Regions from separate parts of the Halomonas sp. MMSF_3323 genome, predicted to be linked through region 1. Evidence: predicted binding sites of a transcription regulator. Region 1 holds the regulator's gene; each other region holds the start of a gene.
What was found. The regulator sigma-54, encoded in region 1, starts transcription at its own class of promoters, with help from an activator protein. The targets are predictions, from matches to a motif close to TGGCACNNNNNTTGCTNT.
Positions count from the first base shown of each region.

Region 2: the regulator sigma-54 is predicted to act here: its motif matches at 3,992-4,009, upstream of RBB39_RS17115 (circularly permuted type 2 ATP-grasp protein).
Region 3: the regulator sigma-54 is predicted to act here: its motif matches at 2,564-2,581, upstream of glnL (nitrogen regulation protein NR(II)).
Region 4: the regulator sigma-54 is predicted to act here: its motif matches at 5,138-5,155, upstream of RBB39_RS08555 (urease accessory protein UreD).

Region 1 covers NZ_JASHIT010000022.1:61,808-68,958, forward strand. Annotated here, with positions in the region: gene bioA (adenosylmethionine--8-amino-7-oxononanoate transaminase) at 1-775, opposite strand, end outside; gene RBB39_RS12585 (hypothetical protein) at 955-1,479, opposite strand; gene RBB39_RS12590 (HPr family phosphocarrier protein) at 1,531-1,800, opposite strand; gene rapZ (RNase adapter RapZ) at 1,803-2,684, opposite strand; gene ptsN (PTS IIA-like nitrogen regulatory protein PtsN) at 2,738-3,223, opposite strand; gene hpf (ribosome hibernation-promoting factor, HPF/YfiA family) at 3,229-3,537, opposite strand; gene RBB39_RS12610 (RNA polymerase factor sigma-54) at 3,697-5,109, opposite strand; gene lptB (LPS export ABC transporter ATP-binding protein) at 5,379-6,104, opposite strand; gene lptA (lipopolysaccharide transport periplasmic protein LptA) at 6,104-6,634, opposite strand; gene lptC (LPS export ABC transporter periplasmic protein LptC) at 6,647-7,151, opposite strand, start outside.
Region 2 covers NZ_JASHIT010000036.1:11,709-18,859, forward strand. Annotated here, with positions in the region: gene RBB39_RS17100 (alpha/beta hydrolase) at 1-191, shown strand, start outside; gene RBB39_RS17105 (putative zinc-binding metallopeptidase) at 243-1,301, shown strand; gene RBB39_RS17110 (alpha-E domain-containing protein) at 1,453-2,439, opposite strand; gene RBB39_RS17115 (circularly permuted type 2 ATP-grasp protein) at 2,444-3,901, opposite strand; gene RBB39_RS17120 (transglutaminase family protein) at 4,486-5,424, shown strand; gene RBB39_RS17125 (phosphatidylglycerophosphatase A) at 5,495-5,983, shown strand; gene RBB39_RS17130 (fasciclin domain-containing protein) at 6,170-6,688, opposite strand; gene RBB39_RS17135 (hypothetical protein) at 7,092-7,151, shown strand, end outside.
Region 3 covers NZ_JASHIT010000028.1:29,095-36,245, forward strand. Annotated here, with positions in the region: gene glnA (glutamate--ammonia ligase) at 188-1,594, shown strand; gene RBB39_RS14670 (DUF4124 domain-containing protein) at 1,824-2,399, shown strand; gene glnL (nitrogen regulation protein NR(II)) at 2,699-3,748, shown strand; gene ntrC (nitrogen regulation protein NR(I)) at 3,741-5,156, shown strand; gene RBB39_RS14685 (hypothetical protein) at 5,325-6,293, shown strand; gene RBB39_RS14690 (aminopeptidase P family protein) at 6,372-7,151, opposite strand, start outside.
Region 4 covers NZ_JASHIT010000013.1:22,094-29,244, forward strand. Annotated here, with positions in the region: gene ureG (urease accessory protein UreG) at 1-149, opposite strand, end outside; gene RBB39_RS08530 (urease accessory protein UreF) at 251-946, opposite strand; gene ureE (urease accessory protein UreE) at 946-1,593, opposite strand; gene ureC (urease subunit alpha) at 1,649-3,352, opposite strand; gene RBB39_RS08545 (urease subunit beta) at 3,349-3,702, opposite strand; gene ureA (urease subunit gamma) at 3,777-4,079, opposite strand; gene RBB39_RS08555 (urease accessory protein UreD) at 4,141-5,064, opposite strand; gene urtE (urea ABC transporter ATP-binding subunit UrtE) at 5,321-6,019, opposite strand; gene urtD (urea ABC transporter ATP-binding protein UrtD) at 6,159-6,992, opposite strand; gene urtC (urea ABC transporter permease subunit UrtC) at 6,989-7,151, opposite strand, start outside.

The DNA of each region.
Region 1 (7,151 bases):
CGGCATGGTCGGCGGCGAACATGCGCCCGGTGCGGCCAAAGCCGGTGGCCACTTCGTCGAACACCAACAGCACGTCGAACTCGTCACACAAGGCGCGAGCACCCTTCAGATAGTCCGGAGAGGTCATATTGAGGCCACCGGCGGCCTGCAGCAGGGGCTCCATCAACAGCGCGGCGATCTCGTGGTGGTGGGCTTCCAGCACCGCTCGCAAGGCGTCGAGGTCGGCGGCGACCTGCTCTGGCGTGGCCGTATAGGGTGCCGTCGGCGCCGGGGCGAAATGGTGCTTCGGAAGAAAGCCGGAAAACAGCGAATGCATGCCCTCTTCGGGGTCACACACCGCCATGCAGCCGGCGGTATCACCGTGGTAGGCCTTCATCAGCGACAGCATGCGGTGCTTGTTGGGGCGGCCGCGCAGATGGTGGTACTGCACCGCCATCTTCATCGCCACCTCCATGCCCACCGAGCCGCTGTCGGAGAAGAACACGTGGTTGAGGCCCTCTGGCGTGACGCGAACCAGTTCCCGGGCGAGCTGGTCGGCGGGATCGTGGGTCAGTCCTCCAAGCATCACGTGACACAGCGTGGTAGCCTGCTCCTGAATCGCCTTGACCAGCCGTGGATGTCCGTAGCCGTGGATCATGCACCACCAGGAGCAGGTCGCGTCGAGCAATGATTCGCCGCTGTCCAGGGTAAAGCGGGTGCCCTGGCCGCCGACTACCCGGGGGGCAGGGGCCTGGGTCTTGAGATGGGCGTAGGGATGCCACACCGGAGAGGTCATGTCGGCTCCTGAAGGACGCTTGGTGGTAAACTGAGTGACGAGTTAAAAGTTTACCACCGCTGCTGCTGCCGTCGCCAACACCAGCGCTCGTACCCGGAAAATCGGGGTAGAGCGGGGCAGGCGAGGGCGCAAGGAGGAGCGGTGCTTTCTCAGGGTTGCTGGGCTTAGGGATGCCGGGCTCAGGGATGCTGGGCGTCGACACGTTCGAGAAAGCGCTCGAACAGGAACGCCTCGTCGTTTTTCAGCGAGCGACTCAGGCAGTCGATGAACTCTCGGCGCGGATAGGTGAAGATCCGCGGCGCCTTGTAGGCATCCAGATCGATGGCGATTACCTCTCCGTCGACGACCAGGAAGTTCTCGGTGTGCAGGCCACGACAGTGGATACGGTCACGGTACAAGGCTTCGAGAATGTCCAGGTAGCGGTTCTGCAGTTCCGGAGAGTCGAGGACCAGCTTTTTAAGCGCGATGCCGTGCACGTTGGCGGTGACCAGGCGATAGCGCTCTGCCGACAGGATTTTCGGTGTGGCGATACCCAGTCGCTCCAGTCGGCCGGCGACATAGCGAAAATTGTGGCCGGGGTAGCGCCGGATGCCCAGGCGGTAGCGCCAGCGATCGCTGGTCTTGGGCGTGAAGGTCTTGATGAAGGCGTCCTGGTCCGGATCGTAGTGGACCTCGGTGTACTTGCCGGTCTGGATCAGTTGCATGGCGTCCTTGGCAGGCAGGGGGTGGCGGTCAAAACAAGGAGAGGGAAGACGTCAGGCGTCTTCGTCGAAGCGTGCGTCGAACAGTGCCTCCAGAGCGTCCAGCACCGCGTCCGCGTCCTTGCCTTCGGCCTCCAGGGTCAGTTCCGTTCCGCAGGGGGCGGCCAGCATCAGCAGCGACATGATGTTGGCGGCGTCACCCGAGCGGCTGCCATGGTGGACGGTGACGGTGGCGTCAAAGGGTTGGCAGCAGGTAACCAGGCGAGTCGCGGCGCGTGCATGCAGGCCGCGACGATTGGTCAGGGTCAGGGTGCGTCGGGCCACGCCTAGAGTCCTCCGCTGTCCAGTCGGCGTTGCTGGCCGAGTTCGCGGTGGCGTAGACGGACGCGGGGATGCTGGTCGGCCAGGGCCGAGGCGATTCCCTCGGCCAGGTAGACCGAACGATGCTGTCCTCCGGTGCAGCCCACCGCCACGGTGAGGTAGCTGCGCTGGCTTTGCTGATAGCGCGGTAGCCAGGTGCGCACCCAGCCGAGGATATCGCGCTTCATGTCGGCGACGTCCTGATAGCGTTCGAGGAAGTCGATGACGCTGGGATCGCAGCCATTGGCATCACGCAGTGATGGTTCCCAGTAGGGGTTGGGCAGACAGCGGGCATCGAACACGATGTCTGCATCCGGCGGCACGCCACGCTTGAAGCCGAAGGACTCCACGGTCAGGCTCAACTGGCCGCTGCGGTGGTCGGCGACCTGTTCGGCGATGCGCGAACGCAGTTCGTGCACCGACAGGCGAGAGCTGTCGATGACCAGATCGGCCAGGTCTCGAATACCCGAAAGGGCCTTCTGCTCGGACTCGATGGCTTCCGCCAGGGTCATGTCGCTATCACGGGTCAGGGGGTGACGGCGCCGCGTGTGGGAATAGCGCTCGAGCAGAATTCGCGCATCACTGGTCAGGTAGACCACCTGGCAGTCGATCGGACTCTGCTTGAGGGACGCCAGCTGGGCGGGGAAGCGTTCCAGCGCCTCAGGCAGGTTGCGGGCGTCGACGCTGACGGCGATACGGCGGGAATGACCGTTTTCCAGCTCGTCCACCAGGGCGCCCAGCAAGGTCGCGGGAAGGTTGTCGATGGCGTAGAACCCCAGGTCCTCCAGGGCCTGAAGGGCCACGGACTTTCCCGAGCCGGAGCGACCACTGATGATCACGAGCTGCATGTCCTGTCTCCTTGGGCAGGCGTCCATTGCTGATGGCCTAGGCAAGGCCGCGATCAGGAGGGAGTGTCGTCCCCCGGCGCCTGTTGGCGGATGGCTTCCTGCAGGCGCTCGTGAAGCTCGCGCTGGGAGCTGGCGTGGCGCAGACGGTGACGTGTGTCGGCGTCGTTCATGACGCCGGCGACCTGGCCGAGCAGGGCGAGATGGGCGTCGTCGGCCTCTTCCGGTACCAGCAGCACGAACACCAGATCGACGGGCTCACCATCGATGGCATCGAAGTCGACAGGTTCCGCGAGTTTGAGGAAGCCGGAGATGGGCGCCTTGCAGTGGGGGTTGCGGGCATGCGGAATGGCGACGCCATTGCCGATGCCGGTACTGCCCAGGCGCTCACGTCCGATCAGCCGACTGAAGACCTCCTGGCTGTCCAGGCTCGGGGTGTTCTGCGCAATGAAGGTGCTGAAAAACTCCAGCACCCTCTTCTTGCTGCCTCCCGGGACATCGAACAATGTGCGCTCGGGAGGGAGAATGGCTTCCAATGTCATGAGAGTCAGCGAATTCCGGCGCCTTGGGCGCGGGCTTGGGATTTTTCCTTGTGCTTGACCAACTGGCGGTCCAGCTTGTCGGCAAGGGCGTCGATAGCGGCATACATGTCGCCGTCCTGCGCTTCGGCATGCAGGTCGGCACCGGCGGCGTGAAGGGTGCAGGCGGCCAGCTGGCGTTCCTTTTCCACCGAGAGGGTCACCTGGACGTTGGTGATGTTGTCGTAGTGGCGCTCCACACGGGTGAGCTTCTCTTGTACGTAGTCACGCAGGGGATCGGTCAATTCGACGTGGTGGCCGGTGATGTTGACTTGCATGACAGGCTCCTTGCTCTTTCGGGTGGTGGCTTGATTGTAACCCTTTTTCCGATCCTGCAAACCCCCTCGACGCTACGCAGAAAGACGCAGATGTCATGCGAAATTTCAAGTGCTTGCGCTTTCCCGATAACTAGGCTAGCGACGCCGCAGCGCAAGGCCTCAGCGCAGTCGCTTGCGCTCGCTGGAAGACGGAATATTCATGGCTTCCCGGTACTTTGCCACGGTGCGTCTGGCGACATTGACGCCGTCTTCCGCCAGCAATTCCACCAGTTTGCTGTCCGACAGAGGTTTGCGGGCAGGTTCCTTTTGAATCAACGATTTGATCATGGCGCGGATGGCGGTACTGGAATGGGCGTCGCCATCCTGGCCGACCTGGCTCGAGAAAAAATACTTCAACTCGAACACGCCGCGAGGCGTGTGCACGAACTTCTGGGTGGTCACGCGGGAGATGGTGGACTCGTGCATCTCCACCTTGTCTGCGATATCGGCCAGCACCAACGGTTTCATGGCCGCTTCTCCCTGCTCGAGGAAGTCGATCTGACGCACCATGATTTCCCGGCCGACCTTCAGCAAGGTGTCGTTGCGGCTGGACAGACTCTTGATCAGCCAGCGCGCCTCCTGCAGGTGGTCCTTGAGGAACTGGTTGTCCTGGCTCTTGTCCGCGCGCCGAATCAGCGCAGCGTAGTCGGGCTGGATGCGCAGTCGAGGCATTGCATCCGGGTTGAGTTCAACGCGCCAGCCCTCTTCGGTGTGGCGTACCACCAGGTCGGGTATGACGTAGTCGTTATCGCTGTCACCGAACTGGCTGCCGGGACGTGGGTCGAGGCTTCGGATCAGCTCGATGACGCTGTCGAGTTGGTCGTCATCGAGTCCTAGCCGGCGCTTCAGCAGACGTCGGTCGCCGCTGGCCAGTGCCTCGAGAAACTGTCTTACCAGTCGTCCGGCCTGGGGCAGCAGGACGGTATCGCGAGGCAGGCTATCCAGTTGCAGCATCAAACACTCGCGCAGGTCGCGGGCGAACACTCCGGTCGGTTCGAACTGTTGCAGCCGAACCAGCACCGCCTCCACCTCGGCGAGGGGAGGGGGGCGACGACCGTCTTGCTCGAGCCCCTGGGCGATGTCATCCAGTGTCTGCTCGAGATAGCCGTCGGCGTTGACCGCGTCGAGCAGGCTCTCGGCGATCAGGCGCTCCTGGTCGCTGACGTCGAGCATCGCCAGTTGCCAGCTCAGGTGGCTGTGCAGTGACTGGGAGCTTGCCTGGCGCTCGAAATCCGGCGCCTCGCCACTGCCGGCGGGGGTGGTGCCCAGGTCCTGGTAGGTGTCGGACCAGTCGCTGTCCAAACTGAGTTCCGAGGGAATCTGATCCGCCCAGTCATCTTCCGCGGCTTCCCTGGTCTGCTGTTCGCCGAACTCGTCCTCGAGTTCGAGCATGGGGTTGGCCTCCAGCGCCTGCTGGACCTCCTGGCGCAGGTCCAGGGTCGAAAGCTGCAGCAGGCCGATCGCCTGTTGCAGTTGCGGGGTCATGGTCAGCTGGGTACCGATGCGCAGCTGCAGTGACGCCTTGAGGGCCATGGGTCGGGATCCACCAGTGTTGTCGAAAGGCTTTACCCTAACGACGAGTCATCAGACATGCAAGCATCTTGCCAAGTTGGTGTTTTTTGACCTGTGGGAGGGAGTGAAAAGGTCGATGTGGAACAACTTGGTAGGGGGGAGGTGCTTCTTTCGAGGGAGGCCCTGTGTGCAAGGTGAGGCCGACCCTTTCGGGGCCGGCGCTTGGATGCTGATGCTGGCAAGTGTTGCGGCCGCTTGAGGCGACTGCGGCTGTCGGGCGGCCCTGCGGTCTAAAGGCGGAAGTTTTCGCCCAGGTAGACCTCCTTGACGCGCTGGTTGGCAAGGATGGACTCGGCGCTGCCCTCGGCGATGATCTGGCCGTCGCCGACGATGTAGGCACGATCGCAGATATCGAGGGTCTCGCGCACGTTGTGATCGGTGATCAGGACGCCGATATCGCGGGCCTTGAGTTGACGAATGATGGACTTGATCTCGCCCACCGAGATCGGGTCGACCCCGGCGAAGGGTTCATCGAGCAGGATAAAGGCCGGCTCGGTGGCCAGGGCGCGGGCGATCTCGACCCGGCGCCGCTCCCCGCCGGACAGGCTCATGCCGGGGTTGTCGCGAATATGGCTGACGTGGAAGTCCTCGAGGAGTTGCTCGAGACGTGCTTCTCGGCCCTCGCGGTCGAGGTCCTTGCGGGTCTCGAGGATCGCCATGATGTTGTCGGCCACCGACAGCTTGCGAAAGATCGAAGCCTCCTGAGGCAGGTAGCCGATACCGGCCAGCGCGCGCTGGTGCATGGCCGCGCGGCTCAGGTCCCGATCATCGATGCTGATGCTGCCGGCGTCGGCTCTGACCAGGCCGACGATCATGTAGAAGGAGGTGGTCTTGCCGGCCCCGTTGGGGCCCAGCAGACCGACGATGCTGCCCTGCTCGATCGACAGGCTGATGTCCTGGACGACGCGACGCTTCTTGTAGCTCTTGGCCAGATGGCGAGCGTGGAGAGTCTTCATCAGTTTCCTTGGCTTTCCGGCTCGAGGGTCATGCGAATGCGCTGCTCGCCCTGGACGCCCTGGGCGCTGGAGCGGGCCTGGACCACGCGGCGATCGAGGAAGTACTCCAGATAGGCACCGTCGAAGGTGTCATTGGCCTTGTGCAGCTCAGCCTGGTCGATCAGCTCCATGCGGCGTTCGGCCACGTGGTAGATCACCTTGCGGCCCCAGCCCTTGACCACCGGTTCTTCCGGGGATGGCTTCTGCTCGAGGTAGGCACGTGAGCCGGTCGCGGTCGCCAGTGACAGTTGTCCTTGGTCGTTGCGCTGGATCTCGACGCGTTCGCCGGTGAGGATCATGCTGCCTTGCACAATGCGCACGTCGCCGGTATAGACCGCGGTGCCGGCGCGATCATCGAGATCCAGCTGGTCGGCCTCCACCTGAATCGGTGCGCTGCGATCACTTTCCAGCGCCAGGACACTGCTGCCGGTGGCGCCGGCGGCCAGGCCAAGGGCCAGGGCAAGCAGGAGGGCGGGACTTGGACGCATCATGGAAGGGGCTCCTTATTGAGGCTCTGGCGGATGATGACCGGTGACATTGTCGGTCAGGCGAGCGGTATTGTCATGGATCCAGGCGTCGAAGCGCTCCCCTTGCATCTGTTGAGGGGGTTGGCGTAGGACGGCTGGCGTTTCGCTCCAGACATGGCCACTGTCGCTGTCGTAGACCAATACCTCTGTATCAAGCTGCCAACGCTCCGCGGGGGCCTCGAGATGGGCGTCGCCCGACAGGGTCAGGGGGTTGTCGTCCGGACCCAGTTCACCGTTGTCGGCGTCGGCGATCCACTCTCGGCCGCTGTCGTCGATCAGTGCAAGGTCCGGCTGGTCCACCCGGGTGACGTCGTCGAGCGGTGTGTGCACAAGGCGTGGCGTATCGATGCGCTGGTGGGGGGTGCCCTGGGCATCGAAGCGGGTCAGGCGGGCATCCACCAGGTAGTAGTCGGGCTCGCCGGCCTTGTCATTGGGTACCAGGTCGGGGACGTTGCTCTCGCGGGGGTCGAGCAACGTCAGG
Region 2 (7,151 bases), on a different contig from region 1:
CCACACTCAAGACCTACGACACCGGCCACTTCGAGATCTACGAGGGTGACTGGCGGGCGGCCTTCGCCGACGACCAGCGGGCATTTCTCGCCCAGGCGCTGGCGCAGTCGCCGGCGCCAGCGCCCACGGCCCACGCCACCGAGTCGCCTCAGCACACTCCAGACGAGACCGACCCGCCGCCCGCCCGGTAGCCTGGCTATACTGGCGACGACACCTGACTGGCCACGCCCGAGGGCATGCGAATGCGCCACTACCCCTGCCAACGCTGTGACAACCGCCTGTTCTTCGACAATACCCTCTGCCTGGTATGCCACTCCGAACTTGGCTGGTGCCCGGGTTGCCATGCCCTGGTGACGGTCGATCTCCAGCCCGATGGTCGCTACCGCTGCGTCGACGACACCTGCGCTACGCTGCTGGTCAAGTGCCACAACTATTCCGTGGAAGGGGTCTGCAACCGCATGATCACCATCGAGGAGGCCAACCGTGGCATGACGCTGTGTGACTGCTGTCGCCACAACCAGGCCATCCCAGACCTGTCGGTGCCCGGCCATCGTGAACGCTGGGCCAAGCTCGAGAGTGCCAAGCGCCGGCTTTTCTACACCCTCGACCTGCTGGGGCTACCCCACGAGGTAGATGGCCGCCGCGCCAACCCGCCGCTGGCCTTCGCCTTCCTCGCCGACGAAGTGGCGGCAGAAGGCGACTGGCACTCCAGCGACGAGGGCATGCCGGTGTTCACCGGTCACGCCGGCGGACTGATCACCATCAACGTCAAGGAAGCCGACGACGTCGAGCGCGAGCGCCTGCGTAACGACTTCAACGAGGCCCACCGCACCCTGATCGGCCACTTCCGCCACGAGATCGGACACTATTACTGGGAGTTGTTGATCAAGAACCGGGACGAGCCAGCCTGCATCGAGGTATTCGGTGACCACAACAACCCCAGCTACAGCGAAGCCCTCGATCGCCACTATCAGCAGGGACCACCGAATGACTGGCGCGGCCGCTTCGTGTCGGCCTACGCCACCATGCACCCCTGGGAGGACTTCGCCGAAACCTTCGGCTTCTACCTGGACATGGTCGCCATCCTCGATACCGCCGGACACTTCGGCATCACCCCCACCGGCTTCGACGAGGACCTCGAAGCGATGTTGACCACCTTTCGCCGCCTGAGTCTCGGCTTCAACGAGATGAACCGCGAGATGGGGCTGCTCGACCTGGTGCCGGAGGTGATCACCCCGACCATCGCCTGCAAGCTTTGCTATATCCACGATATGGTGCTGGCGGCGCGACGACAGCAGTAAGCCGCCCGTCTTCCCACCTAGCACCACCATGCGGCCCTCTTTCCAGAGGGGCCGCAATGCTTGGCAATATCCGGCTTGGCGAGATCCGGCTTGGCTAGGTTCAGCAGTGGCTCAGGGCAGGCGGGCCATGGGATACCTGGCCCGCCTGGCTTCACGCCTGGTCGCTGGCCGCCAGTAGCTCGCCATCGCCCAGGTCATCGAGGGTCGGGAAGTAGGTGCGGGCGATCGCCGTATGCAGCTCGGCAAAGCCCTGCTGCAGCACGTCGATAAAGTCGTGCAGGGCCTCGGGGGAGCGCACCAGGGCACGGACGTCGGCCTCGGCCACATCGGCCAGCACCAGCGTTGCCGTTGCCAGGGCGCGTTCGTGGCGAGGCAGCGAGCGCAGCGCGCGAATGCTGTCCTTGAGACTGCGCGACACCGAACGCGGGAACAGGGAGTCCTGCACCAGGAAACGCAGCACGTCGGTGGCCCTGACCCGACAGCGCACGTGCTGTCGATACATCTGGTAGGCCGTCAATGACTTGAGCACGCTCATCCACTGCAGGTGCTCGAACGGACGAATCTCGTCGCTGTCACGCTGCAGCAGGTTGGCCGAGCGCACATCGATGATGCGGGTGATCATGTCGGCCCGTTCGAGCTGGCGCCCGAGCATCATGAAGGTCCGTGACCCACCGTAGCTGAGGGTGCCCTCGATCAACCCGATCAACGTCTGACAGCCACGAATCACCAGCTTCAGAAAGCGCTCTCGGCGTCCCGGGCCGAGGCCCGCATCGGCGTGGGCACTGGCGGTCATGTAGAGCTGGTTGATTTCTTCCCAGACCTCCCGCGGTACCACGTCCCGCGTGGTGCGCAGATTCTCGCGGGCCTGGGCAAGGGCGGACAGGATCGAGCCGGAGTAGCGTCGGTCGGCACACAGGAACTGCACCACGTTGCGATCGTTGGGCTCGTCGTAGAGGGTCTCGAACACCTCGGCGCCCCCGGTGATATCGACCATCGCCGCCCATCCCAGCGGTTGGCGGTAGGGCATGTCCAGCATCAGGTGACTGGAGACGTTGATCAGCCGGGCGGTATCTTCGGCACGCTCGATGTAGCGGGCCATCCAGTACAGGTTTTCGGCGACTCTGGAAAGCATCAGCATGGTCTCAGTCCTCCCCCGTCTCGACGATCCAGGTGTCCTTGCTGCCGCCCCCTTGGGACGAGTTGACCACCAGCGAGCCCTTGACCAGGGCCACACGGGTCAAGCCACCGGTGGTGACGTAGGCGCCGTCCTGGCCCGACAGGATGAAGGGACGCAAATCGACGTGGCGCGGCTCGGGCCGGCCATCGAACAGCGTGGGGGTGGTGGACAGGTTCAACATGGGCTGGGCCATGTAGTTGCGTGGGTTCTCCTGGATCAGCCTGGCGAAGGCATCACGCTCGGCCTGGGAGGCCTGGGGGCCCATCAGCATGCCGTAGCCGCCGGACTCGTTGGCGGGCTTTACCACCAGTTCATGCAGGTGCTCCAGCACATAGCGGCGGTCTTCCTCGAGCATGCACAGGTAGCTCGGCACATTGGGCAGCAGTGCCTCCTGATCCAGGTAGTACTTGATCAGTTTCGGCACGAAGGCGTAGACCACCTTGTCATCGGCGACACCGGCCCCCGGGGCGTTGGCCAGCGCCACCTTGCCGCTGCGCCAGGCCCGCATCAATCCGGGCACGCCCAGCACCGAGTCCTTGCGAAACGCCTCCGGGTCGAGGAAGGCGTCGTCGACGCGGCGGTAGATCACGTCCACACGGGTCAGCCCCTGGACGGTGCGCATGTAGACCACGTCGTCGTCATCGACCAGCAGATCCGGGCCCTGGACCAGTTGCACACCCATTTGCTGGGCCAGGTAGGCGTGCTCGTAGTAGGCCGAGTTGTAGATACCCGGGGTCAGCACCACCACCTGGGGATCGTCCCAATGGCGTGGCGACATGCCCGCCAGCATGTCGTAAAGCTGGGGCACATAGTCGTCCACCGGATGAATCTTGCCCGAGGCAAACAGCTCCGGCAGCACGCGCTTGGTCACGTTGCGATTCTCGAGCATGTAGGACACCCCGGACGGTATCCGCAGGTTGTCCTCCAGTACGTAGACGGTGCCGTCGCCACCACGCACCAGATCGGAGCCGCAGATATGCGCCCAGACCCCGTGGGGCGGATCGATCCCTACACACTGGGGGCGAAAGTTGACGGATTGCTCGAGCACCGCCGCCGGCAGCACGCCATCCTTGACGACCTTCTGGTCGTGGTACAGGTCGTCGATGAACAGGTTGAGCGCCTCGACCCGCTGCTTGAGGCCTGCCTCGGTGCGTCGCCACTCGTCGGCGGGGATGATGCGAGGCACGATGTCGAAAGGCCAGGCGCGGTCGATCATGCTGCCCTCGGAATACACCGTGAAGGTGATCCCCATGGTGCGAATGGCGATCTCTGCTGCGTTCTTGCGCTCTTCCAACTCGTCAGGGGCAAAGCCCGCGAGCACGTCACACAGCATCTTGGCCGCCTCCCGCGGCATCCCGGGCGTCGCCACCAGTTCGTCATAGAACCCTGCGCAGTCGTACTGCTGCCAATCCACATGGCTCATCGGCACACCCTCGATTGTTTTCGGCATCCGGCGACCCGACCACGACGATGGCACCCCCGCCTTCGACCGTACCGGGTCCCTCCTTGCTGTATAGCAAGCCCTGTACCAGACCGCCGAGAATAGGCCGCAGCGCCGAGCCTTCTCGCCGAATGGGCTGGCGCAATTGAGCAATTTGGACAAAAAGCGACCACTTGCTCCTGCCGAAAGTGCCCCACGAACCAGCAAGAAGGGGCAGCGAGCACCGATCTGGTGCAATCATGGCGCCCCCCGGCAAGCGCGGGCGGTAGCCCTCGGCAGCCCTTGCAGAAGCCGGTCGATGGCACCTGCTGCTGACGACGCCCACCTTTCGGGCTTGAGAGAAAGGCAGGAGTCGGGTACATCTTGTCGCCACGGTTCGGGGGGGATATCGTCACCTTCTGCAACATTCGCCGACACCCAGGAGCCTCCTCGCTTCCCATGCCTGCCTCTTCTCGTTCCGCACTCCCTGGCTCGTGCGCACCGCTGTCCTGCCCTGCTCAAGACAGCGGCGCCAGGCGGTGCCGTCTGGCCAGCCTTGTCAGGGGTGGCACGGCGGGATCCGGCAGATGATCTATCGACTTCGCCACACCACGCGCTACCACTACAGCGAGATCGTGACACTCAGCGAGAACGAGGCCTGCCTGATACCCCGTGAGATGGCCTACCAGCAGGTTGCCTGGGCGCAATTGTCGATCTCGCCGGGCGAGTCGCTACGCCAGAGCCGACAGGACGCCTTCGGCAACCATATCGCGCTGTTCGCGGTCGACACCCCCCATACCCAGCTCGAGGTCACGCTGGAGGCGCAGGTCATGACCTCGCCTCGCGCCACACCGCCGCAGGCCATCATTAGCTGGGAGCGGTGTCGAGAGCTGTTGGCAGACCGCCACCAGCCAGGTTTCCGCGAAGCACAGCCGTTTCTTGAAAACTCCGCCTATATCGAGCGCCGCCCGCTGCTCGCCGCCTGGGCCGAAGACTGTTTTCCCGCTGGTGGCGATCTGGTGGACTGCGTGGAGCGCTTGAACCGTCGCATCCATGAGGAATTCCGCTACGACAGCGAGTTCAGCGACATGGAGACGACACCGTCCCAGGTGCTCCAGCATCGCCGTGGGGTGTGTCAGGACTTCGCTCACCTGGCCATCGCCACCCTGCGCTCGGTGGGTCTGGCCGCGCGCTACGTCAGCGGCTATCTCGAGACTCGACCGCCTCCAGGACAGCCTCGACTGATGGGCGCCGACGCCTCCCACGCCTGGTTCTCCGTGCTAATACCCGGCTGGGGCTGGCTCGACTTCGACCCCACCAACGGTGTGCGCGCCGGCGAACGACACCTGTTGCTTGGCTGGGGCCGCGACTACGAGGACGTGGCGCCGCTCAAGGGCGTGGTGACCGGTGGTGGGCGCCAGCGCCTCGAGGTGGAAGTGGACGTTGTTCCCGCCGGGGAAGTCGCGGCCACCTGCCCGACCTCCGCCAGCCCTGGCGATCACCCGGCAGCGCCGATATCCGGCTGATTCGCTGTCCTTTATATTGCGCAGGCTCTGCCCGGCCTTGCCCTGCCCACCGTGTTCCAGGAGAGATTCCATGCAGGACCTGTTGATCTGGATTGCCACCGGCTTCGGCCTGGGCTATTCCCCCTGGGCGCCGGGGACGGTCGGCTCCCTGATCGGACTGCCGGTCGCCTGGTGGCTGTTCCGGCTGCCGCTCGGCACGCGCCTGGCCGTTACCCTGACGCTCCTCGTGCTGGCCGTTCCCGTCTGCCACTTCGCTTCGCTGTGGCTGGGCGGCGGCGACCTGCCCCAGATCGTGCTCGACGAATGGGTGGCCCTGCCCATCGCGGTGCTGGCCTTCTCGCGCTACCGACGGCGCATCATCCTGCCGCTGGGCTATCTACTGTTTCGCCTGTTCGATATCTCCAAGCTGTCCCCGGTACGCGAGATCGAAGGTATTGGCGGGGGACTCGGCATCGTCGCCGACGACGCGATGGCTGCTCTGTACGCCGCCCTCACCCTGATACTGCTGGTGCGCCTGACCCGCCGCTACTGGCAACGAGACCCCGAGCAGTCCTCATAAGCCAATAGCGGCCTGCCAATGCCGGGCGGCGCTTCCTATATCCACAGCCCTGACACAAAAAAACCGCCCTCGACGGGCGGCCAAACGGGACAGGGATCTATCGAAACAGTGACCGGGGGACCTCGTGCCCGGCCTCTGACGTCCAGTGCAGCAGATGTTGCACTGGCGTCACTCACTCAGCCTCGGTTATTCAGGAATCAGCACGCTGTCCACCACGTGGATCACCCCATTGCTGGCCTTGATGTCGGACTCCACCACGGCGGCATTGCCTACGCTTGCCGAGCCTTCCTGGGCGTCGATGGCCATGTCGGTTCCCTGCAGGGTGGTCACCTCGTATGACTCCTCCAGTGACACTTCTCCTTCCACCATGTGGTAGGAAACGACCTCGACCAGACGTCGGTGGGAGGCCTTGTCGTCGCTCATCCACTCATCGAGCTGTCCTGGCTGCAGGGTACCGAAGGCTTCGTTCGTTGGAGCAAAGAGCGTATAGGTTTGATCTCCCTGTAGCGGCTCGTCGAGGCCAGCCTTCTCGACAGCATCAAGCAATGTCGAGAAACGTCCGTCGGCCTGGGCGACTTCGAGCAGATTGCGTGAGGGATCCTGCTGTTGCTGCTGATCCGCTTCGGCCACCCCGCCAGCGAGCAGCGCTACGCCGAGCACGCAGCTCGGCAGGAACGACGTTGCGGCAGACATTGCTTTTTTCATGCTCTCGCCTCCTTGCGGTGATTGCTCCGAGATGTCGCGTCGCCACTGCACGCCTCCCGGGAACCTCTCTGTCGGGGCTGTTCAACCAGGACGACGCAATTCATGTACAAAAACTAGATCAAGAACAAGTAATGTACAAGAAAAAGTTTTACGACAGCTTTCGCCACTCTGATCATCAAAGCGTCATCTTTTGACGTCATGATATGGGCGCTGCTCGGAAAGACGGTAATGACGGCGAAATGCCGATACGCTTCCGGCGACAGAAAACCTATACAATACTTGCATATCAAGCCTGGCGATGAGAACCTTTCGTACCGTTGAGGCTCGGCCAGGAGGGCCATGCGCAGCCTCGCTTCCACAACGGAACGAACGACGGCACGTCATGCGCCAAGGAGGGCGACCCGTGTACTACCCGATTTCCTGTACCCGCTGTGGCCACGACCTGGCCAGCACACCGGGACCT
Region 3 (7,151 bases), on a different contig from region 1:
TGCATTGTGGTTGGCAGTGTCATCGTGTCGCGCACGTTGCCATGGGCAGTGTCCCGGGAGCGTGCTACAAAGGATCCCGGTACCCCTTTTGTTCCCTGGATCATCCCCCGTTTCAAACCGGTGACATGGGATTGGCGCCGTTGCGCAACGCTCGAGTCACGAGACAAGTTCCACTCTGGAGGACCACATGTCAGACAAGACCCTCGCCCTGATCAACGAACATGATGTGAAGTGGGTTGACCTGCGCTTCACCGATACCCGCGGTAAAGAGCAGCACGTCACCATTCCGGCCGCCGAGGTCGACGAAGAGTTCTTCGAGAATGGCCAGATGTTCGATGGTTCCTCCATCAACGGCTGGAAGGGCATCAACGAGTCCGACATGATCCTGCGTCCGGAGGACGGCACCGGCTTCCTCGACCCCTTCACCGAAGACGCGACCCTGATCCTGCGTTGCGACATCATCGAGCCGGCCACCATGCAGGGCTACGAGCGTGATCCGCGCTCCATCGCCAAGCGCGCCGAGGCCTACCTGCAGTCCTCTGGCCTGGGCGATACCGCCTTCTTCGGCCCCGAGCCCGAGTTCTTCATCTTCGACGAGGTGCACTGGAAGGCCGATATCGAAGGCGCCATGTACAAGATCAGCTCCGAAGAGGGTGCCTGGTCCACCGACCGCGCCGTCGAAGGTGGCAACCTCGGTCACCGTCCGCGGGTCAAGGGCGGCTACTTCCCGGTTCCGCCGGTGGACAGCTTCCATGACATGCGCGGTGCCATGTGCAACACCCTCGAGGCCATCGGTCAGAAGGTCGAGGTGCACCACCACGAGGTGTCCAACGCCGGCCAGAACGAGATCGGTGTTGCCTTCAACACCCTGGTCAAGAAGGCCGACGAAGTTCAGGAAATGAAGTACGTGATCCACAATGTGGCTCACGCCTACGGCAAGACCGCCACCTTCATGCCCAAGCCGCTGGTCGGCGACAACGGCAGCGGTATGCACGTCCACCAGTCTTTCTGGAAGGACGGCCAGAACCAGTTTGCCGGTGACGAGTACGCCGGTCTGTCCGAAATGGCACTGTTCTACATCGGCGGTATCATCAAGCACGCCCGCGCCCTGAACGCCTTCACCAACGCTTCTACCAACTCCTACAAGCGCCTGGTGCCGGGCTTCGAAGCGCCGGTCATGCTGGCCTACAGCGCCCGTAACCGTTCTGCTTCCATCCGTATCCCGTACACCGCAAGCCCGAAGGGCAAGCGTGTCGAGGCGCGTTTCCCCGACCCGACCGCCAACCCCTACCTGTGCTTCGCGGCGATGCTGATGGCCGGTATCGACGGCATCAAGAACAAGATCCACCCCGGCGACGCCATGGACAAGAACCTCTATGACCTGCCGCCGGAAGAAGGCAAGGCCATCCCGACCGTGGCCGAGAGCCTCGACCAGGCGCTGGCAGCCCTCGACGAGGACCGCAGCTTCCTGACCGAAGGTGGCGTCTTCACCGACGACATGATCGACGCTTACATCGAGCTCAAGAACGAGGACGTCGAGCGTCTGCGCATGGCGACCCACCCGATCGAGTTCGACATGTACTACAGCTGCTGATCGGCATAGCGCCTCGTGCGTTCCGTCGGCCCCGCGATGATCGCGGGGCCGATTTTTTTGCGCGGGCCTTGCGCCTGGGCAAGGGATCCCCTTGGCGCGGGTCGTGGCTGCCGTCATCCTCGTCAGGGGAAGGTCGGCGAGGGCAATCACGATGATGCAGCGGTGGACGCGCAGGGCAGGCCGGGAGAGGGGCGAGAGCGCTCCCTCGTCGCCGAGTCGGCCGTCACTGATGGCCATTGCCTTGCTGGCAGCGTCCGGGCTGGCGTTGCCGGTGGCAGAAACCGTGCCGGCGAGCACCATCTATCGCAGTGTCGGTCCCGACGGCGTCGTGCGCTACAGCGATACGCCCTCGGCCGGCGCCCGCGCGCTGGAACCGCCGCCGTTGTCCAGCGCCCCTGCGCTGGATGTGGCGGCGCCCTCCAGGCCGACGGCGCCTTCAGTACCAGGCCCGGATAGCGACGCCGATGTCTTCCAGCCCCACGATGTCCTGGCCATCGCCTCTCCGGCGGATGACAGCGTGTTGCCCACGGGGGCCGGGGGAAGATTGAAGGTGCTGGCCGCGATCAGCCCGCCTCCGGCGACGGGGGATCGCCTCGGCCTGGAGGTCGACGGTGTGCTCGCCACCAGCGTCACCGGCATCGGCCCACTGTGGCTCACCAATCTGGAGCGTGGCGAGCATCGCCTGGGCCTGGTGGTGCTGGCCCCGTCGGGAGAGGTGCGTCAACGCAGTGCCGATATCGTCATCCACGTACAGCGCGCCAGCCGCCTGCTTCCCGCCAACCCCCTTCGTCCTGCGCCGCCTTGACCCGCGATCTGCGGGCCTTGTGCGGACAGTGATCCAGGCGAGACTGCCCTGCACCAGGTTGGTGCACTAAAATGGTGCGTAGGTGCGCCGACGGTGACCCGCCTCCTCGACAAAAGCACCGTCCTGGCGCCTGCGCGGCGGGAATGTGCCACTGGCACCAAGGCTGGCCCGCTTCTTGCTTTGATTGTTGTTGTCTGACGCCTGCTCGAGGCCGAGACCTGGACCGCCACCATGGCATGCCGGCTTGGCGCCGTGGCGGCCTCTATCGAGCGGGCGCTTTGCCCCATCAGGATGGACCCATGACGCCTGGCATCATCGAACACCTCACAACTGCGGTCATGCTGCTCGACGGCGAGCTGCGACCGACCTGGATGAACCCGGCGGCCGAGACCCTGCTGGCGGTCAGCGCCAGTCGGGTTGCCGGCGTGGCGCTGAGCGACTGGCTCAGCGGCGAGGATGATATCGCCGAGGTGCTGATACGTGCCCGGGACGGGCAGCATCCCTATACCCAGCGGGAGGCGCGGCTGGTCCTCGCCGGTGGAGACCCCTTGACGGTGGACTACACCGTGACGCCGCTGTCGCCTGACGAGCTGCTGCTGGAGATGGAACCACGGGACCGGCTGTTGCGAATTTCCCGCGAGGAAGCGCTGCAGTCGCGCCAGGAAACCATGAAGGTGCTGGCGCGGGGGCTGGCCCACGAGGTCAAGAATCCCCTGGGGGGGATTCGTGGCGCGGCGCAATTGCTCGAGCGTGACCTGGAGCAGACGCCGGCGCTCAAGGAGTACACCCGGATCATCATCGAAGAGGTGGATCGGCTCCGGGATCTGGTCGATTCCATGCTCGGGCCCAACCGGGTGAGTCGGCGAGAGCCGCTGAACATCCACCGGGTGCTGGAGCGGGTACGCGCGCTGCTGCTGGTCGAACAGCCGCGGGTGAGCATCGAGCGCGACTATGATCCCAGCCTGCCGGAGTTGACCGGCGATGAAGCCCAGTTGATCCAGGCGGTGCTCAATGTGGCCCGCAACGCCGTCCAGGCGCTGGTCGAGTCCGAGACACCGAACCCGGTGATGACCCTGAGGACCCGCGCGCGCCGCCAGTTCACCCTGGGCGCCCAGCGCCATCGTCTGGTCTGCGACGTCAGCGTGATCGACAACGGCCCGGGCGTCCCCGAGACGCTGCGCGAGACCCTGTTCTATCCGATGGTGTCCGGTCGTGCCGAGGGCAGCGGCCTGGGGCTGTCGATCGCCCAGTCGGTGCTGCACCAGCACGAAGGGCTGATCGAGTGCGAGTCCGAGCCCGGACGCACCGAATTCCGTCTGTTGATTCCCCTGGAGATGAGTCATGACTGATACCGCTCGTGTAATGATCGTCGACGACGACCGGGCCATACGCTGGGTGCTCGAGCGCGCCCTGGCGCAGCCGGACCTTGAGGTCGAGGCGGTCGAGCGGGCCGACGGTATCCTCGATCGACTGCTGGCCGAGCCGCCCGACGTGCTGGTCACCGATATCCGCATGCCAGGCATCGACGGACTCGATCTGATGGCCAAGGTGCGCCAGGTGCACCCGGACCTGCCGGTCATCGTGATGACCGCCCATTCCGACCTGGACAGTGCGGTGGCTTCCTATCAGGGCGGGGCCTTCGAGTACCTGCCCAAGCCGTTCGACGTGGACGAGGCGCTGGCCCTGGTGCGACGCGCGGTGGCCCACGTGCGCGAGCGCCAGCGGCCGGTCAGCGTGCCCGAAGGACTCGACGCCGAGATCATCGGTGAGGCGCCGGCGATGCAGGAGGTGTTCCGGGCCATCGGGCGCCTGGCGCACTCGCATATCACGGTGTTGATCAACGGCGAGTCCGGGACCGGCAAGGAGCGCGTGGCGCGTGCGCTTCATCAGCACAGTCCCCGCGCCGCCAATCCCTTTATTGCCCTCAACATGGCGGCGATCCCCCGGGATCTGATCGAGTCGGAGCTGTTTGGCCACGAGAAGGGCGCCTTCACCGGCGCCAGCGCCAGTCGCCAGGGGCGCTTCGAGCAGGCCAACGGCGGCACCCTGTTCCTCGACGAGATCGGTGACATGCCCTCGGAGACCCAGACCCGGCTGTTGCGGGTGCTGGCCGACGGCGAGTTCTATCGGGTCGGTGGTCATACGCCGGTCAAGGTGGACGTGCGCATCATCGCCGCGACCCACCAGGACCTCGAGACGCTGGTCGCCGATGGCCGCTTTCGTGAGGACCTGTTCCACCGCCTCAACGTCATCCGCGTGCACCTGCCAAGGCTGTCCCAGCGGCGCGAGGATATTCCCCGGCTGGCGCGGCACTTCCTGGTCGAGGCGGCCAAGGAGCTGTCCACCGACGTCAAGGTGCTGACCCGCGAAGCCGAGGAGTTCCTGACCCGGGTGGACTGGCCGGGCAACGTGCGTCAGCTCGAGAACACCTGTCGCTGGCTGACGGTGATGGCCTCCGGGCGCGAGATCCTGGTCGAGGACCTGCCGCCGGAGCTGCGCGGCGGCGATGACAGCGCCGCAGGCGGGGACTGGCGTGAAGCCTTCCGCGCCTGGGCCGACAGCGCCCTGGCCTCCGGCCACACCCACCTGCTCGAGGAGGCGGTGCCGGACTTCGAGCGCATCCTTATCGAGACCGCGCTCAAGCACACCGCCGGGCGCAAGGGCGAGGCTGCCGAGCTGCTGGGCTGGGGGCGCAATACCTTGACCCGCAAGCTGAAGGTGCTGCTGCCGTCGTTGGCGGAAGACCAGGAGGTCTGAGCGGGCCGGGGCGGCGAGTCCGGGGGGCATCGGTTTAACCAGCCTGCCCGGACCGGCCTACCCCAAGGGGCATATCATCAGCCTGTTATCGGTGGCCTAGAGTGGTGGCGACGTTGCACCGCTACTCTCGGCGTCGGGGGTAGCGTCACGATTCTGAGGCCTACCCCCATGAACCTTTCACGCTCTCGTCGGCTTGGCCTGGTGGCCATGTCGCTGGTTTTCATCTCGAGCCTCTCGCTTGCCCAGGAGCGGTCCTCGCCACGCACCGTACCGGCCAACAGCGAGCCTGCTGCCAGCAGCGAGGATCTTGCTGCCATCGCCAAGGAAACCACCAACCCGGTGGGATCGGCCTGGATGCTGTGGATGCAGAACGACTATACCCACCTGGACGGCGACGACTTCGACGGTCGCTGGTCCAATTCCTTCAAGTTCCAGCCGGTCATGTCCTTCCCCTTCGAGATGGCAGACGACAACTGGAACCTGGTGGTGCGCCCGGTGTTCCAGTACAACTCGACTCCGATGGACGAGAGCTTCGGTACCCTGGCCCGGGGCGGCAGCCCGCTGGACATCGATCCCGACGAGTGGAGCCGCAATGCCCCCCATCGCGGGCGTACCGAGGGCCTGGGTGACACCGCCCTGGTGACCCTGGCCGGCCCGGCCCGCGCCGACGGCGTCATCTGGGGCCTGGGGCTGACCCAGATCTTCCCCACCGCCGAGCATGATGTGCTGGGCCAGGGCAAGTTCCAGGCCGGGCCGGCGGCCCTGATCGCGCGCCTGGCGCCCAATCCCGGCGGCTGGAACATGGGCCTGCTGGCTCAGCACTGGTGGTCCTACGCCGGAGAAGATGACCGCGAGCACACCAGCCAGACCGATCTGCAGTACTTCCTCAACTACCGGCTCAGCGGCACCGAACTGGTGGGCATGACACCCAACGTGCGCATCAACTGGGAGGCCGACAGCGGCGAGAAGGTCAACTTCCCGATCGGCCTGGGCTATTCCAACGTGGTCCGCATGGGCAGCACCCCGGTTCGCCTGGCCGCCGAGATCCAGCACAGCGTGATCCGCGGTGATGAGTGGGATGCGGACTGGAACTTCCGCTTGATGTTCATCCCGGTGGTCAAGAACCCGTTCATGTAACGGCGCTGGCAGCCTACGCAAAGGGGCCCCGCCATGGCGGGGCCCCTGTGCATCTGCGGCCGACCAGCAGGCCCGCTATCAGGCAAGCGTCAGCGGTTCGGTGCGGGCTTCGAGCCAGGCCAGCGCCTGGCCGTCGAGCCTCGGCGCCAGCCGGCGGCGGACCTCGTCGTGGTAGGCGTTGAGCCAGTCAATCTCGGCCTGATCCAGGGTGAACAGGTTCAGGCAGCGGGTGTCGATGGGACACAGGGTCAGGGTCTCGAACTCGAGGAAGTCGCCGAAGTCGCTGGGGGCCGCGGCGCGGTTGGCCACCAGGTTCTCGATGCGCACCCCCCACTGGCCGGGACGGTACACCCCAGGCTCGTTGGAGGTGATCATGCCTTCGCGCATGGCGGTATGTTCGGCGACGGAAGCGCCCGAGCTGATCACCTGAGGACCTTCGTGGACGTTGAGGAAGTAGCCCACGCCGTGGCCGGTACCGTGACCGTAGTCGCGGCCGGTGGCCCACAGCGGCGCCCGCGCCAGAGCGTCCAGCCGCGAGGCGGCGATGCCCTCGGGGAAGCGCGCCCGCGACAGTGCAATCATGCCCTTGAGCACCAGGGTGCAGTCTTCGCGCTGAGCCTCACTGACCGCGCCGACCGGGACCATGCGGGTGATATCGGTGGTGCCACCGCGGTACTGGCCGCCGGAGTCGATCAGCAACAGGCCGTCGCCCTCGATCACCGAATGGGCCTCCTGGGTCGCGCGGTAGTGGGGCAGGGCACCGTTAGCGTTGAAGGCGGCGATGGTATTGAAGCTCTCGCAGACGAAGTCCTCGTCCTTGGCGCGTTCTTCATACAGGCGGACCTCGACGTCCAGCTC
Region 4 (7,151 bases), on a different contig from region 1:
TTGGTGTAGATGTCGTTGGTCACCACGGCGATATCGTAGTGATCACGCAGGGCCCGACACAGCTGCTTGAGCAGCGCCGTCTTGCCCGAGCCCACCGGGCCGCCCACGCCGACGCGCAGGCACTGGGAGGGAGTGGTTGAAGTGGTCATGGTGTTCTCCTGCCTGTCATGTAAGGCCATTCCCCGACGTGTCGAAGACCGGAGAATGGCGCCGTCGATACCCCGGTATCGATGGCATCGTTGTCACTCGCTCAGCTGCGAAACAGCCGCGAGTACTGGGTTTCGTGCAGGCCGCTGGCCAGGGCGAGCCCCGGCAGCGCCGGCCCCATGTCGTCATCGTCGATGATCAGGGCACGCCCCACCGCCTCGACCAGAGCCGGACGCAGCCGCTCGACCAGTCGCTGGGCCGCGGTATGCCCGAGCGGCAGCGCCTTGCAGGCTGCCGCCAGCTGGTTCTCGAGCCAGGCCCAGGCAAAGCCCAGCATGGCCTGGCGCGGCGGCAACCCGCGGGCTACCGCCAGGGCGCTGAAGGCGGTCACATAGCCAGGCTCGTCAGGCAACCCGGCTTCGGGCGCCAGCCCCAGGCTGCGCATCAGGCGCACCAGCGACGCGCCCAGCTGGCGATCCTCCTCGCGCAGCTCTCGGGTCTCGCGTACCGCCCCCAGCCAGCAGTCCCAATGCGCCACCCTATCCTCGTCGCCCTGCTGCCAGGCCTCGACGAGTCGCGCCAGGGCAGGCAGTTCCGCCACCGCCAGGCCATCCTCCAGCACGCCCTCGAGCCAGTCGCCAAGACTCTTTTCATCGTGAACCCAGCCCAGTTCGAAGGCGCTCTCGAGCCCCTGGGACCAGGCGAAGGCGCCGATCGGCAACGCCGGGCTGACCAGCTGCAGCAGCCCCAGCAGGGCCAGATCATCGTGCGCCTGTGACGCAGACTCGATCCCGGCCATCAGGTGATCCCCTGAGCGTGGCTGTGTGAGGAGCCATGTGAGGAGCCATGTGAAGAGCCATGTGGCGAGCCGTGTGAATGGCCATGCCCGTGCGAATGCCCGTGCCCATGGTCATGGTCATGGTCATGAGAATCGCTGTGCGAATGACCATGCGAATGCCCACCCATGGTGTAGGCGCCCGGCTCGGGATCAAACGGCGCCTGGTGGTGCTCGAGCCGCGCACCAAGCCGCTCGGCCAGCTCTTCCAGCACATGGTCCGGCGCAAAGCGCACGTAGCAGCAGGCGTCACCCTGGTACTCGCCCTCGCCGATACCGAGGGTCACGTGGCGGTTGCCCAGGTGGTAGCACAACCGAGCCAACGCAAGGCCGGCGTCCGGCCCCGGCGCTACCCAGGCGGTCACCACCGGTTCCGGCGCAGCGATGACCCGGACGCGGCTGCCGTCCTCGGCCTGAAGACCGTCGCCGTGGCGCAGCACCGGACCGCGTTCGAGAAACAGACCCGCCGCACGCCCGCTGTCCAGGGTCACCCGCAGGCGCCCCTTGATGCGATCGTCGTAGCTCAGGGTCAGGGTGTCCTGGACGCCGTCTTGCCCATCGCCGACGGGCAACGGCCCGAGCCGGCGGGTCAGCGACAATAGCGAACTCATGGATGACTCCTTGGTACTGTCAGCGGCACTGTCGAAAACCGTCATCATCGCTGACTCAAAAAAGGTGATAGCGCTGGGCCAACGGCAGCACGTCCAGCGGTTCACAGGTCAGAAGCTCGCCATCGCAGGTGACCTCGTAGGTCTGGGCGTCGACCTTGAGATCCGGGCAACGGTCATTGAGCTTCATGTCGCCCTTGCGCACCGCACGCACATCCCGGCAAGCCACCAGGCGGCTTTGAAGCCCCAGCCGATCCTTGAGCCCCGCATCCAGCGCGGCCTGAGAGACAAAGCTCACCCGGGTCGCCGCGGCGGCCTGGCCCAGCGCCCCGAACATCGGACGGTAGTGCACCGGCTGGGGTGTCGGGATAGAGGCATTGGGGTCGCCCATGGGGGCCATGGCGATCATTCCCCCCTTGAGCACCAGCGCCGGCTTGACGCCGAAGAAGGCCGGATCCCACAGCACCAGATCGGCAAGCTTGCCCACCTCGACTGAACCGATCTCATCGGCCAGGCCGTGGGTGATGGCGGGGTTGATGGTGTACTTGGCCACATAGCGGCGGGCACGCAGGTTGTCGGCGCCACGTTCTTGATCTTCCGGCAGTAAACCACGCTGCACCTTCATCTTGTGAGCGGTCTGCCAGGTCCTGCACACCACCTCACCGACGCGTCCCATGGCCTGGGAATCCGAGGCGATCATCGAGATGACGCCGAGGTCATGCAGGATGTCCTCGGCGGCGATGGTCTCGCGGCGAATGCGCGAATCGGCGAAAGCCACGTCCTCGGGAATATTGGGGTCGAGGTGATGACACACCATCAGCATGTCCAGGTGCTCGTCGACGGTGTTCACCGTGTAGGGCCGGGTCGGGTTGGTCGACGACGGCAGCACATAGTCCTTCGAGCAGGCGGTGATGATGTCCGGTGCGTGGCCGCCCCCGGCGCCTTCGGTATGGTAGGTATGGATGCCACGCTGCTTGAACGCCGCCAGGGTGTCCTCGACGAAACCGGACTCGTTGAGGGTGTCGGTGTGGATCGCGATCTGAACGTCGTAGCGCTCGGCCACGCTCAGGCAGGTATCGATGGAGGCCGGGGTGGTACCCCAGTCCTCGTGCAGCTTGAGCCCCATGGCGCCCGCTTCGATCTGGGCCTCCAGCGCCTCAGGCAGGCTGGCGTTGCCCTTGCCGAGCAGACCGATGTTCATCGGCAGGCTGTCGCAGGCCTTGAGCATCTGATGGATGTGCCAGGCCCCCGGCGTGCAGGTGGTGGCGTTCGATCCGGTGGCAGGCCCGGTACCGCCCCCCAGCATGGTGGTGATGCCGCTGGCCAGGGCCTCGTCCACCAGCTGCGGACAGATGAAGTGCACGTGGGCGTCGATGGCGCCGGCGGTGAGGATCTTGCCCTCGCCGGCGATGACCTCGGTGCCGGGTCCGATCACGATGGTGACGTCCGGCTGGGTGTCTGGATTGCCGGCCTTGCCGATGGCGGCGATGCGACCCGCCTGAAGGCCCACGTCGGCCTTGACGATGCCCCACCAGTCAAGGATCAGGGCATTGGTGATGACGGTGTCCATCACCGTCTGGTCGAGACGCTGGCTCTGCCCCATACCGTCACGAATGACCTTGCCACCACCAAACTTGACCTCGTCGCCGTAGTGGGTGGCGTCCTTCTCTACCTCGATCCACAGCTCGGTGTCTCCCAGGCGCACCCGGTCTCCGACGGTGGGGCCATAGATGTCGGCATAAGCCTGACGACTGATCTTCATCGGGCGTCCTCCTGGCCGCTGTCGCCGCTGGGTGCACCGGCATCGTCCAGCGCGCCCATGACTTCACCGCGAAAGCCGTAGATATGACGACGTCCGGCGAAGCTCACCAGGGTGACCTCACGGCTCTGCCCCGGCTCGAAGCGCACCGCGCTGCCGGCGGCCACGTCCAGACGAAAGCCCCGCGCCCTGTCGCGATCGAACGCCAGTGCCGGGTTGGTCTCGGCGAAGTGATAGTGGGATCCGACCTGAATCGGTCGATCTCCGCGATTGGCCACCTCCAGCGTGACCCTGTCGCGACCCTCGCACAGGGCGATGTCACCGTCCTTCAGTTGGTATTCTCCGGGGATCATCCCGCGCCCTCCCTATTGGTATCAGCGTATGAGCCTGTCGCGTCGCCCCCGGATCAAGCCGGGGCCTGGCAGCGTCACGAGATCGGGTTGTGCACCGTTACCAGCTTGGTGCCGTCGGGAAAGGTGGCCTCGACCTGCACCTCGTCGACCATTTCCGCCACCCCTTCCATCACCTCGTCACGCCCCAGTATCTGGCGCCCTCGGCTCATCATCTCGGCCACACTCAGGCCTTCCCGGGCACCCTCCATGATCTCGCAGCTGATCAAGGCCACCGCCTCGGGATAGTTCAGCTTGAGCCCCTTGGCGCGTCGCCGCTCGGCCACCAGGCCAGCGGTAAACAGCAAGAGCTTGTCCTTGTCACGCGGTGTCAGCTCCATCCTTTCATCCTCGATGTTGGTCAGGGTGGCCAGGGGTCGCCTGTCCCGCCCGGCATGACATTCAGGTAAACCAGATGCGTGGCACACAGGCCTCGCGATCCATCAGCATCGGACGCAGCAACGTCCAGGCCGCCTCGCACAGCGACCAGGCCTCGCGCCGCGAGTGACCGAGGTAGCGCAGCAGCAGGACGCCATCACGTACGGTGACGGCCCAGCGCTCGGCTTCACCAGCGCCGGGACTGCCGGCAAGGTCATTCCCTCCCTGCCCCAACCCTTGGCGCAGACGTTCGATCGCCGCGGACTCGTCTTCGAGCCCGACCGCCCACAGGGTTGCCTGGACGCTGCACCCTCGCTGCCCCCAGGCGCCGTGAAAACGACGATGGTCAGGGTCGAGGGGCTGGCGCTCGATCCACAGTGGTCGTCCGTCCCGGGATAACCGGAAGCGCTGTTCGAGGTGGCCGCTGGCAAACGGCAGATCACTGGCCGGCCGGCCCAGCGCCAGCACCTCCCAGCCCAGGCAGCGGGCGCTGCCGGAAAGCTCGATCTCGGTGGCCTGCACCCCTCGCGAGCCGTCGAAGGCGATGGTTTCCTGGGGCAACCACTCGATCAGCCCGCCCTCCTCGACCACCAGATGAGTGCGCTGGGACCAGGCCACGGCGTTGCGGTCGGCCCGATACAGCTTGTTGGCCGCCGGTGTGGTCAGCAGCGCCCGCGCGCCCGCGCCCACCCGCGCCTGGATATCCAGGATATCGCCGCTGACCAGCCCCCCCGGGGGATGCAGCAGATAGACGTGGCAGGTGCCGTCGCGGCCTTCGGGGTAGAAGGGACGCTGCACCCGCAGGGGGCCGCGATGATCCACCCGATAGAGGCGAGTGGCCTGGCCATCATGGCGAAAGCCGAGATCGAGGCTGGCCTCCCAGCGCCGTCCCGCGTCGAAGCGATGGCCGTGCCGATCGGTCGAATCCTGTGTTGTCTGCGCGCTCATGGCTCTCCCGGGCGGTCCGTCGAGTCGGCGTGGCAAGCGAAAGTAAAAAAGGCCACCACCATTGCCCAATCAAGGTGCAAGCCCCGTACCAGCTTCTCGAATCTCTATTTTTCTACTTAATTTTCAATTTCTTATAGAACAACCAAGGATTGCACCAGAGAAAAGCACGCCTTTGGTCGCGCACAAAAAAAGTGCGCAACCTTACGATTGCGCACCATTGATGTGCAGCGATTCATCCTGATTGACGCGCTACCGCTCAGACGGTCAGGTAGTGCTTCACCACGGCGTCGTCGAGCTCACCGATATCACCGACGGCGACTCTCCGCCCGCGATCGAGGATGGCGAAGTGGTCGGCGAAGCGACGGGCAAAGGGCAGTTTCTGCTCCACCAGCAGCACGGTCAGCCCATCATCGGCGATCAACCGACGGATGACTTCGCCGATCTGGGCGACGATATTGGGCTGGATGCCCTCCCCCGGCTCGTCGAGGATCAACAGCTTCGGCTCGATCACCAGGGCGCGCCCGATCGCCAGCTGCTGCTGCTGACCGCCGGACAGATCGCCGCCACGCCGGTGACGCATCTCCTTGAGTACCGGGAACAGCTCATAGATCCGTTCGGGCACCTGGCGCAGGCCATCACCACGGGCGGCAAGGCCAGTGCGCAGGTTCTCCTCCACCGTCATCAGCGGAAAGATCTGGCGTCCCTGGGGCACATAGCCCACGCCCAGGCGTGAGCGATCCTCGAGGCGACGCTTCTCCAGCGCGACACCGTCGGCGTAGTGAAGCTCACCGCCGGTGATCGGCACCTCGCCCATGATCGCCTTCATCAGGGTGGTCTTGCCGACGCCATTACGACCCAGCACACAGGTACAGGCCGCCCTGGGCACGTCGAGATCGAGATCCCACAGGGTATGGCTCTCGCCATAGAACTGATTGAGCCCGCGAATGCTCAGCATCGATCCACCTCCTTGCCTGTCTCTCGCGCCCACCGGCCGCAGACCTTCGCCCACAGCGTGGCCAGCCTGCCGCGGGATGCGCCGTCCGCCCAGTACAGCGCTCTTACCGAAGACTGCTGAGGTACCCGCTCCAGTCCGATCATGCCGCCTCCTCGTCGCCACCCAGGTAGACCTCGATCACCCTGGGGTCGCTTGCCACCTTGTCCATACTGCCCTCGGCCAGTACCGAACCCTGATGCAGCACCGTCACCGTGCGGGCGATCGAACGCACAAAGCCCATGTCGTGCTCCACCACCACCACCGAGTGCTTGCCGGCGAGGCTCAACAACAGCTCTGCGGTACGCTCCATCTCCTGCTCGGTCATCCCCGCCACCGGCTCGTCGACCAGCAACAGTCGAGGGCGCTGCATCAACAGCATGCCGATCTCGAGCCACTGCTTCTGTCCGTGGGACAGGATGCCCGCCTGGCGGCGACTGAGCGACGCCAGGCCCACCGTCTCGAGCACCTCCTCGATTCGCGCCAGCACCTCCCCGGTCATGCGCGCCTTGAGGGTCGGCCACAGACTCTTGTCCATGGCCATCGCCAGCTCGAGGTTCTCGAACACCGTCAGCGCCTCGAACACCGTGGGCTTCTGGAACTTGCGTCCGATGCCGAGCCGGGCGATCTCCGGCTCGTTCTTGGTCAACAGGTTGTGGCGGCTGCCGAACCACACGCTGCCCTGATCCGGGCGCGTCTTGCCGGTGATGATGTCCATCATGGTGGTCTTGCCGGCCCCGTTGGGGCCGATGATGCAGCGCAGTTCGCCGTCGTCGATGGTCAGGTTGAGATCATTGATGGCCTTGAAGCCGTCGAAGCTCACCGACACGTCCTCGAGATAGAGGATCGGGCCGTGGCGTACGTCGACCGGCGATTGTTCCGGGACCAGGAAGTCGAAGACCCGATCGCGATCGGCCAGGCTCTGAAGAAAGCTCATGAGGTGGCCTCCCTGGGGGTTGCATCCAGCGTGTCGGTTGGCGTGTCGGTTTGCGTGTCACTGTCATCGTCGCTGCCTTGCTGGCGAGAGCGTGACAAAAGCCCGGCGATGCCCTGGGGCAGCAGCACCGTCACCAGCACGAACAGCGCACCGAGCGCG